Regions from separate parts of the Paracoccus sp. R86501 genome, predicted to be linked through region 2. Evidence: riboswitches for the same ligand, from Rfam matches in the RefSeq annotation. Region 2 holds a riboswitch; the other holds the start of a gene.

Region 1 (4,031 bases), 1.7 Mb from region 2:
GGTGGCCGAGGCTGCGGCCCTTGTTGCTGCCGGCCCCAGCGCGCGCCTGACCGGCCCGCGCATCGTCTCGGCCTGTGGCCGCTTCACCATCGCCATCGCAGAGGTTCCATGACCATCCATTTCATCGGGGCAGGCCCCGGCGCGGCCGATCTGATCACCCTGCGCGGGCGCGACCTGATCGCGGCCTGCCCTGTCTGCCTCTACGCGGGCAGCCTTGTGCCGCCTGCCCTGCTGAGCCATTGCCCGCCCGGCGCGAGGATCGTGAACACGGCGCCCCTCAGCCTTGACCAGATCGTCGCGGAAATGCAGGCGGCCGATGCGGCGGGACAGGATGTGGCGCGGCTGCATTCGGGCGATCTGTCGGTCTGGTCAGCGATGGGCGAACAGCTGCGTCGCCTGCGGACGCTGGAGATTCCCGTACAGGTCGTGCCGGGGGTGCCATCCTTCGCCGCCGCCGCTGCCGCGCTGGAAAGCGAGCTGACCCTGCCCGGATTGGCGCAATCGGTGGTGCTGACCCGCACGCCGGGGCGGGCGTCATCCATGCCTGCTGGCGAAAGCCTGACCGCCTTTGCAGCAACCGGCGCGACGCTGGCGATCCATCTGTCGATCCACGCGCTGGATCAGGTGGTGGCCGATCTGACCCCGCAATACGGGCCTGACTGCCCCGTCGCCGTCGTCTGGCGGGCCAGTTGGCCAGACCAGCGGGTGATCCGGTCAACCTTGGCCGATATCGCCAAGGATGCCCAAGGCATCGACCGCACTGCGCTGATCCTTGTCGGCCCCGCCCTTGGTGCCGAGGGTTTCGACGACAGCCGCCTCTACGCCGCCGATTACGACCGCCGATACCGCCCCGTCGGCCCAGAACCGAGGTTTCCCGAATGAGCACCCCCGGACTAATGATTTCCGCCCCCGCCTCGGGGACCGGCAAGACCATGCTGATGCTGGGCCTGCTGAGCGCACTGCGACAGCGGGGCATGGCGGTGCAGCCGTTCAAGTCGGGACCGGATTACATCGATCCAGCGTTCCACACGGCGGCATCCGGGCGAGCGTCATTCAATCTGGATGCCTGGGCGATGCAGCCGGGACGGATCATCGGCCATGTCACCGGCCAGCCCGATGCCGACATCATTCTGGCCGAGGGGTCGATGGGTTTGTTCGACGGGGTGGCCAAGGCGGGCGAGACCGGCATCGGATCCAGCGCCGAGGTGGCGCAGATGATGGGCTGGCCCGTCGTGCTGATCCTTGACGTCTCGGGTCAGGCGCAATCGGCGGCAGCGGTGGCGCGGGGCTTTGCCACGCTGCGCCCCGATCTGCCCTTTGCGGGTGTGGTGCTGAACCGCGTGGCCTCGCCCCGTCACGACACCCTGATCCGCGAAGGCATGGCCGAGGCGGGTATCACCGTCCTTGGCGCCCTGCCCCGCCAAGGCAACATCACCCTGCCCGAACGCCACCTGGGGCTGGTGCAGGCCGAAGAAACGCCGGAACTGCAGGCGATCCTTGACCACGCCGGTGATTTCGTCAGCGCGCATTGCGATCTGGACGGCATCATCGCCGCCGCCGCCAGCCGCGCCCTGCCGCATGCCGATGCGCCCCTGCCGATCATGCCACCGGGGGGGCGGATCGCGCTGGCCCGCGATGCGGCCTTCAGCTTTACCTATCCTCATGTCCTGCAGGCGTGGCGCAAGGCGGGCGCGACGATCCTGCCGTTTTCGCCACTGGCGGACGAAGCCCCCGATGACAGCTCCGATTGCTGCTGGCTGCCGGGCGGCTATCCCGAACTGCACGCACCGAGGCTAGCCGCCGCCAACAATTTCCGCGACGCCATGCACCGCTTTGCCGCGACGCGGCCCGTGCATGGTGAATGCGGCGGATACATGGCGCTTGGGGCGGGGCTGGTCGATGCCACGGGCGAACGCCACCGCATGCTGGGACTGCTGGGGCTGGAAACCAGCTATCACAAGCGCCGCATGCATCTGGGATACCGCCGCGCCGATCTGGTCGCGCCTTTTCCGGGCATCGGGCAACAGGCGCTGCGGGGGCATGAATTCCACTATGCCTCGATCACCGACCAGCCGGATGCGCCGCTGGCCCGCGTGACCGACGCCAATGGCGCGGCGGTGCCCGAAACCGGGTCCTTCCGCGCGACGGATGGCGGTCAGGTGACCGGCACGTTCTTTCACATGATCGCCCCCGCCGCGACTTGACGCGCGCGGTCCGATCACGTCTATCTGATCCCCTGAATGGTGCCCGTGAAGACGCCCAAGCGTCGGGCTTCATCGGGAATGAGGAAGGGTGGACCCAATCGCGGCACCCGAAGCCTCAGCCGCCCCCGCGACTGTATGCGGAGAGCGTGCGTCACTTGTGTCACTGGGCCGCCTTGGGCCCGGGAAGGCCGACGCCACGCGCTGACCCGCAAGCCAGGAAACCGGCCATGCAGACAATTTTCCCGCCGTCGGGGATGACGGCTACAGGAGACTGAACATGCATATCGAACATGGCGTCGTGACTGGCGCCAAGCTGATCCTTGGCTATGCCACCGCAGCCACGGCAGGCGTCTATACGCTGAAAATCGCCTTCGAGGCCTTGCGCGAACGCGGGCTTCTGTCGCTGGCAGGTCGCAGCCTGCTGGCCACCATCGCCACCTTCGTCTTCTTCCAGGTGCTGCCCACCGCCCCCGTCGGCGTCTCCGAGGTGCATCTGATCATGGGGTCCACCCTGTTCCTGCTGTTCGGCGCGGCGCCTGCGGCCATCGGACTGGCGCTTGGACTGCTGACGCAGGGGCTGTTCTTTGCACCCGCCGATCTGCCGCAATACGGGATGAACGTCACCTCGCTTCTGGTGCCGCTGTTTGCGGTGTCGGCGCTGGCTGGCCGGATCATCGCGCCGAAGACCGCCTATGTCGATCTGACCTATGGTCAGGCACTGGCGCTGTCAACGGCCTTCCAAGGCGGCGTCGTCGCATGGGTCGCCTTCTGGGCCTTTTATGGTCAGGGCGTCGAGGCATGGTCCGGTGTCGCGACCTTCGGCGCAGCCTACATGCTGGTCATCGCGCTTGAACCGCTGGTGGATCTGGCCGTGCTGGCTGGTGCCAAGTCCATGCACGGGCTGGGCAGGACCGGGCTGGTCACGCAGCGCCTCTACGCATGATCTCGCTGACCCTGATCGGGATCGGCACGGGCAATCCGGACCATCTGACCCTGCAGGCGATCACCGCCATGCAGCAGGCGGAACTGGTGCTGATCCCGCTGAAGGGGGACGACAAGGCCGATCTGGCGGGCATTAGACGTGCCATGCTGGATCGGCATCTGACCAAAGCGGCGGTGCAGTTGGCGGAATTCGACCTGCCGCGCCGCGACGCGGGCGACCCCGACTATCTGGGCGGGGTCGATCGCTGGCACGATGCCATCGCCGATGCCTGGCGCGGTCAGATCGACCGGCACCTGCCCGATGGCGGCAAGGTGGCGTTGTTGGTCTGGGGCGATCCAGCGCTCTATGACAGCAGTCTGCGCATTGCCGCGCGGCTGGATCTGGCGGTCTCGGTCATTCCCGGCATCACCGCCATTCAGGCGCTTTGCGCGGCCCATGCCATTCCGCTGAACGATCTGGGCGCCCCGGTGCAGATCACCACCGGGCGTCAATTGCGCGATCACGGCTGGCCCGAGGGCGTTGATCGCTTGGTCGTCATGCTGGACGGCGGCTGCGCCTTCGACCGGATGCCCGGACAGACACGCATCTGGTGGGGCGCCTTCCTCGGCATGCCGCAGCAGATGCTAGAGCATGGCACGGTTGCGCAGGTCGGCCCCCGCATCATCGACAGGCGCGCCGCCGCGCGGACCGCGCATGGCTGGATCATGGACTGCTATCTTCTGGCGCGCGCCTAGAACAGGAAGATGTCGTCGGCCACGTCCTGAACCGACAGATCCTGCCCCTGCACCAGAATACGGTTGTTACCCGACAGGTCGATGACCACACCATCGGCGGTCTGGCGGATATGATCGTCCATGAATTCGGCCATCGAGCCCGGGATCAGC
Region 2 (4,031 bases):
TGCATTCGCGACCATATCTGCACGGAATGCAGGTCTTGCGCGTGTCACGCAACCCCCGGCGCAGATCGCAATGACCGCAACGTGATTGAGAAGTGCCCCCCTTTTTGGTATCAATGGGAACCGTCAGGGCAAGAAAGACCGGAACCAACCGGCATCCCCGACATCCGAGGACGAGAATCGAGGAGACAGCCCATGCTGAACCGTCTGGTGATCGCGGCAGCCACCATTATGCTGACCACCCCTCTGGCCATGGCCGGACCCATCGACAATGCCTGCGTGCGATCCGATCGCGCCCGTGGCAATGCCCCCCTGTGCGGTTGCATCCAGCAGGTTGCCAATCAGACCCTGTCACGGTCGGACCAGCGCAAGGCCGCAGCTTTCTTCCGCGATCCGCATCGTGCGCAGGAAATCCGCACCTCCAAACGCGATTCGGACAATTCCTTCTGGCGCCGCTATCGCAACTTTGCAGGTCAGGCCGAACGCCTCTGCCGCTGATCCATGCGCATCACCATTCTGACCGGCGCGGGGATATCCGCCGAAAGCGGCCTGGCAACCTTCCGCGCGTCCGACGGGCTGTGGGAAAACCACAGCATCATGGATGTCGCCACCCCCGAAGGCTTCACCAAGGACCCCGCGCTGGTTCACGCCTTCTACAACATGCGCCGCAAGGCCGCGCTCGAGGCCCAGCCGAACGCCGCGCATCTGTCGCTGCTGCGGCTGGCCACGCATCACGACCTGACACTTGTGACGCAGAACGTCGATGATCTGCACGAACGCGCAGGCAGCCGCGATGTCATCCACATGCATGGCGCATTGAACCGCGCGTGCTGTGCCGCCTGTGGGCACAACTGGCCTGCCCCCATGGTCATGCACCCCAAGGACTCCTGCCCGGCCTGTGGCAAGCCCTCCCCGCGTCCTGACATCGTCTGGTTCGGGGAAATGCCCCTGCATATGGAACGCATCTGGGACGTGCTGGAAAACAGTGACCTCTTCGTGGCCATCGGCACATCGGGCAACGTCTATCCCGCGGCAGGATTTGCCCAGCACGCGGGGCGCAACGGCGCGAAATGCCTTGAACTGAACCTCGAGGCCAGCGTCAACGCCGATGATTTCGACCAACAGATCCTTGGGCCTGCCAGTATGACCGTCCCCGGGTGGGTCGATGACATCTGTCATGCCTAGAACCCGATAAATCTTGCGTAACGGGGGCGTGATGGGCTAGGGCCATCCTGCCTCGGTTCCGGGTTCGCCCGGTGAAAAGGGAACGCAGTGAAAGTCTGCGGCTGCCCCCGCAACTGTCAGCGGTCAGCAAGGTCGGATATGCCACTGTCCCCGATGGGGGTGGGAAGGCCCGGTCAAGCGACGACCCGCCCAGCCAGGAGACCTGCCGAGCGCGATCACCCAAAGCATATGCGGGGCGCATATGTGAAACGGATCTTCCGTCGAGGTGGTATTCGCCGTTGGGGTCCCTTGGGGCCGCAGCTGACCATACCCGCCCGGCCGCGACAGGTCCGGGCATCCCGAAGGATGCAGAACGTGCCCTTGCTGTCCCGCCTTTGCCTTGCCACCGCCCTGACCGCCCCCTGCATTGCCGCCGCGCAGGAAGCACCCGTCATGCTGCCCCCCATCATCATGTCGGCCAATCAGACAGCGACCCAGCCGGGCCGCACGGGCGCCGACGTCCAGATCATCACCCGCGAGGATCTGCAGCGCGACGGGACTACGCGTCTGGTGGATTACCTTGCGACGCTTCCGGGGGTGTCGGTCACCTCGAACGGCGGGTTCGGCACGCAATCGACGCTGCGCCTGCGCGGTCTGCCGACGCAATACGTCAAGGTGCTGGTGGACGGCATCGATGTCAGCGACCCCTCGGCCCCGCAGATCCGCTTTGACGCGGGCGCCATGCTGACCGGCGACATCGCCCGGATCGAGGTGCTGAAGGGCCCCCAGAGCGCGCTCTACGGCTCCGAGGCGATCGGTGGGGTGGTCTCCATCACCACGCTGGACGCCAACCGTCAGGGTCTGCACCAGCAGGCGGGCGTGGAATACGGCAGCAACAACAGCACGCGCCTGTCCTATGGCGTGCAGGCCGCCAACGACACCCAGCGCGCCGCCCTGACGGTGCAGCATTACGAAACCGACGGTTTTTCGGTCGCCGATGAGAACGACGGCAATACCGAAGACGACGGCGCCCGCGCCACCCGCGTTACCCTCTCGGCCAGTCAGGACCTGACGCCCGATTTGACGGTGGGCGTTGCGGGCTTCTGGCAGAAGACCCGCGTCGACACCGATGGCGACTTCCCGGTGCTGGTCAACAATGCCGACCGCAGCGCGGGCATCATGCGCGGGGCGCGGGTCTTTGCCGATTACACCATGGGCGTAACCGAACACGCGTTTTCGGTGCAGCGAAGCGAAACCTCGCGGCAGGAAACCTTCGGGGGCTTCACCTATCCCTATGAGGGTGAGCGGACCGAATACGCCTATGACGGGTCCACGCTTGTCGGTCAGGACGTGACCCTTGCGTGGGGTGCCAGCCACAGTGACGAACGCTTTCAGGGCGATGCCACCGACGCACGCTATCTGACGAATTCACTCTATGCCGAGGCGCAATGGGCCGCCACGCCTGATCTCGATATCGCCCTGTCGGCGCGTCACGACCACAATTCGCAATTCGGCGGCAAGGAGACCGGGCGTCTGGCCATCGCTTGGCGCGCGACCGACACCATCACCCTGCGTGGCCAGCACGGCAGCGGCTATCGCGCGCCCTCCCCCTATGAGCTTTATGCCACATGGGGCGGCAATCCCGACCTGACCCCTGAAACCGCCATCGGCACCGAGATCGGTCTGGACTATGCCCCCACCGCCGACGTCAGCTTCGGCGTGACGCTGTTCCGTGCGAAGATCACCGATCTGATCGACTATTCGCTGGACGACTTCGGCTATGAACAGATCACCGGCGACAGCCGCACCCAGGGGATCGAACTGACCGGCGAAATCGCCATCACCGACCGCATCCGCCTGTCTGGCAACCTGACTTATACCGACACGCGCGACCCGAACGGCGATCCGCTGAACCGCGTGCCCGAACGCAGCGCGACCTTGCGGGTCGAGGGCGATCTAAACGCCTCCACCCGCGCCAGCCTTCAGGCAACCTATCAGGACGGGCTGCTGGATGACGGGACGGAAATGCCGTCCTTCACCGTGCTGAACGCCCAGATCGAGCGTGACCTGACCCCCACCACCACCGGCTATCTGCGGGTCGAGAACCTGCTGGACCGCGAATACCAGGTGCTTGAGGGCTATGGCACATCCGACCGGGCGATCTTTGCGGGGCTGCGTGCCTCTTTCTAGGCTGGCACTGATGCTGGCGCTGGTGGCGACACCGGCGCTGGCGGCCCCTGCGCGGGTTGTTTCCATGAACCTTTGCACGGATCAGCTGGCGCTGATGCTGGCGGCACCGGGGCAGCTGATCTCGGTCGGCAGCTATGCGCAGGACCCCGACCTGTCGCCCATGGCAGATGCCGCCAAGGCGCTGCCCGCCAACCATGGCCGCGCCGAGGAAATCTATCTGATGGCCCCCGATCTGGTGCTGACCGGACAGTTCTCGGCCGGGCCCGCCGTACAGATGCTGCAGGACCTTGGCATCCCGGTGCAGATCCTGCCGCCCGCCGACACCATCCCACAGATCCGCGACCAGATCATCCGCATAGGCGATCTGCTGGGACGGCAGGATGCGGCCCGCGATCTGCTGGCGCGCTTTGACGCGGGGTTGGCGCGGATCCCGCAGCGGACCAAGGGGCGGGCGATGTTCTATGACGCGAACGGCTTCACCGCCGGGGGGCAGACGCTGTCCCACACCATCCTGACGCAGGCGGGTTGGCGGAACATCTCCGCCGATCTGGGCATCACCGGCCCGGGCGCGCTGCCCTTGGAACAGATGGTCATGGCCACCCCCGATCTGATCGTCACCGGCGCCCGCTGGCCCGGCCAGTCGCGGGCCGAGGCGATCCTGGATCACCCCGCGCTGCGCC

The links. Region 2 has a riboswitch for cobalamin ahead of SJY40_RS05155 (TonB-dependent receptor plug domain-containing protein). Riboswitches for the same ligand answer to the same signal wherever they lie in the genome.
Region 1: another riboswitch for cobalamin. It lies ahead of SJY40_RS13240 (energy-coupling factor ABC transporter permease); the one in region 2 lies ahead of SJY40_RS05155 (TonB-dependent receptor plug domain-containing protein).

Annotation. Positions count from the first base shown of each region.
Region 1 is NZ_JAXHPZ010000001.1:2,703,409-2,707,439, forward strand. Features, by position in the region: gene SJY40_RS13225 (cobalamin biosynthesis protein) at 1-112, shown strand, start outside; gene cobM (precorrin-4 C(11)-methyltransferase) at 109-882, shown strand; gene SJY40_RS13235 (cobyrinate a,c-diamide synthase) at 879-2,204, shown strand; cobalamin riboswitch at 2,225-2,449, shown strand; gene SJY40_RS13240 (energy-coupling factor ABC transporter permease) at 2,482-3,147, shown strand; gene cobF (precorrin-6A synthase (deacetylating)) at 3,144-3,881, shown strand; gene SJY40_RS13250 (CAP domain-containing protein) at 3,878-4,031, opposite strand, start outside.
Region 2 is NZ_JAXHPZ010000001.1:1,049,436-1,053,466, reverse strand. Features, by position in the region: gene SJY40_RS05165 (hypothetical protein) at 193-495, shown strand; gene SJY40_RS05160 (NAD-dependent deacylase) at 499-1,182, shown strand; cobalamin riboswitch at 1,219-1,407, shown strand; gene SJY40_RS05155 (TonB-dependent receptor plug domain-containing protein) at 1,537-3,351, shown strand; gene SJY40_RS05150 (ABC transporter substrate-binding protein) at 3,338-4,031, shown strand, end outside.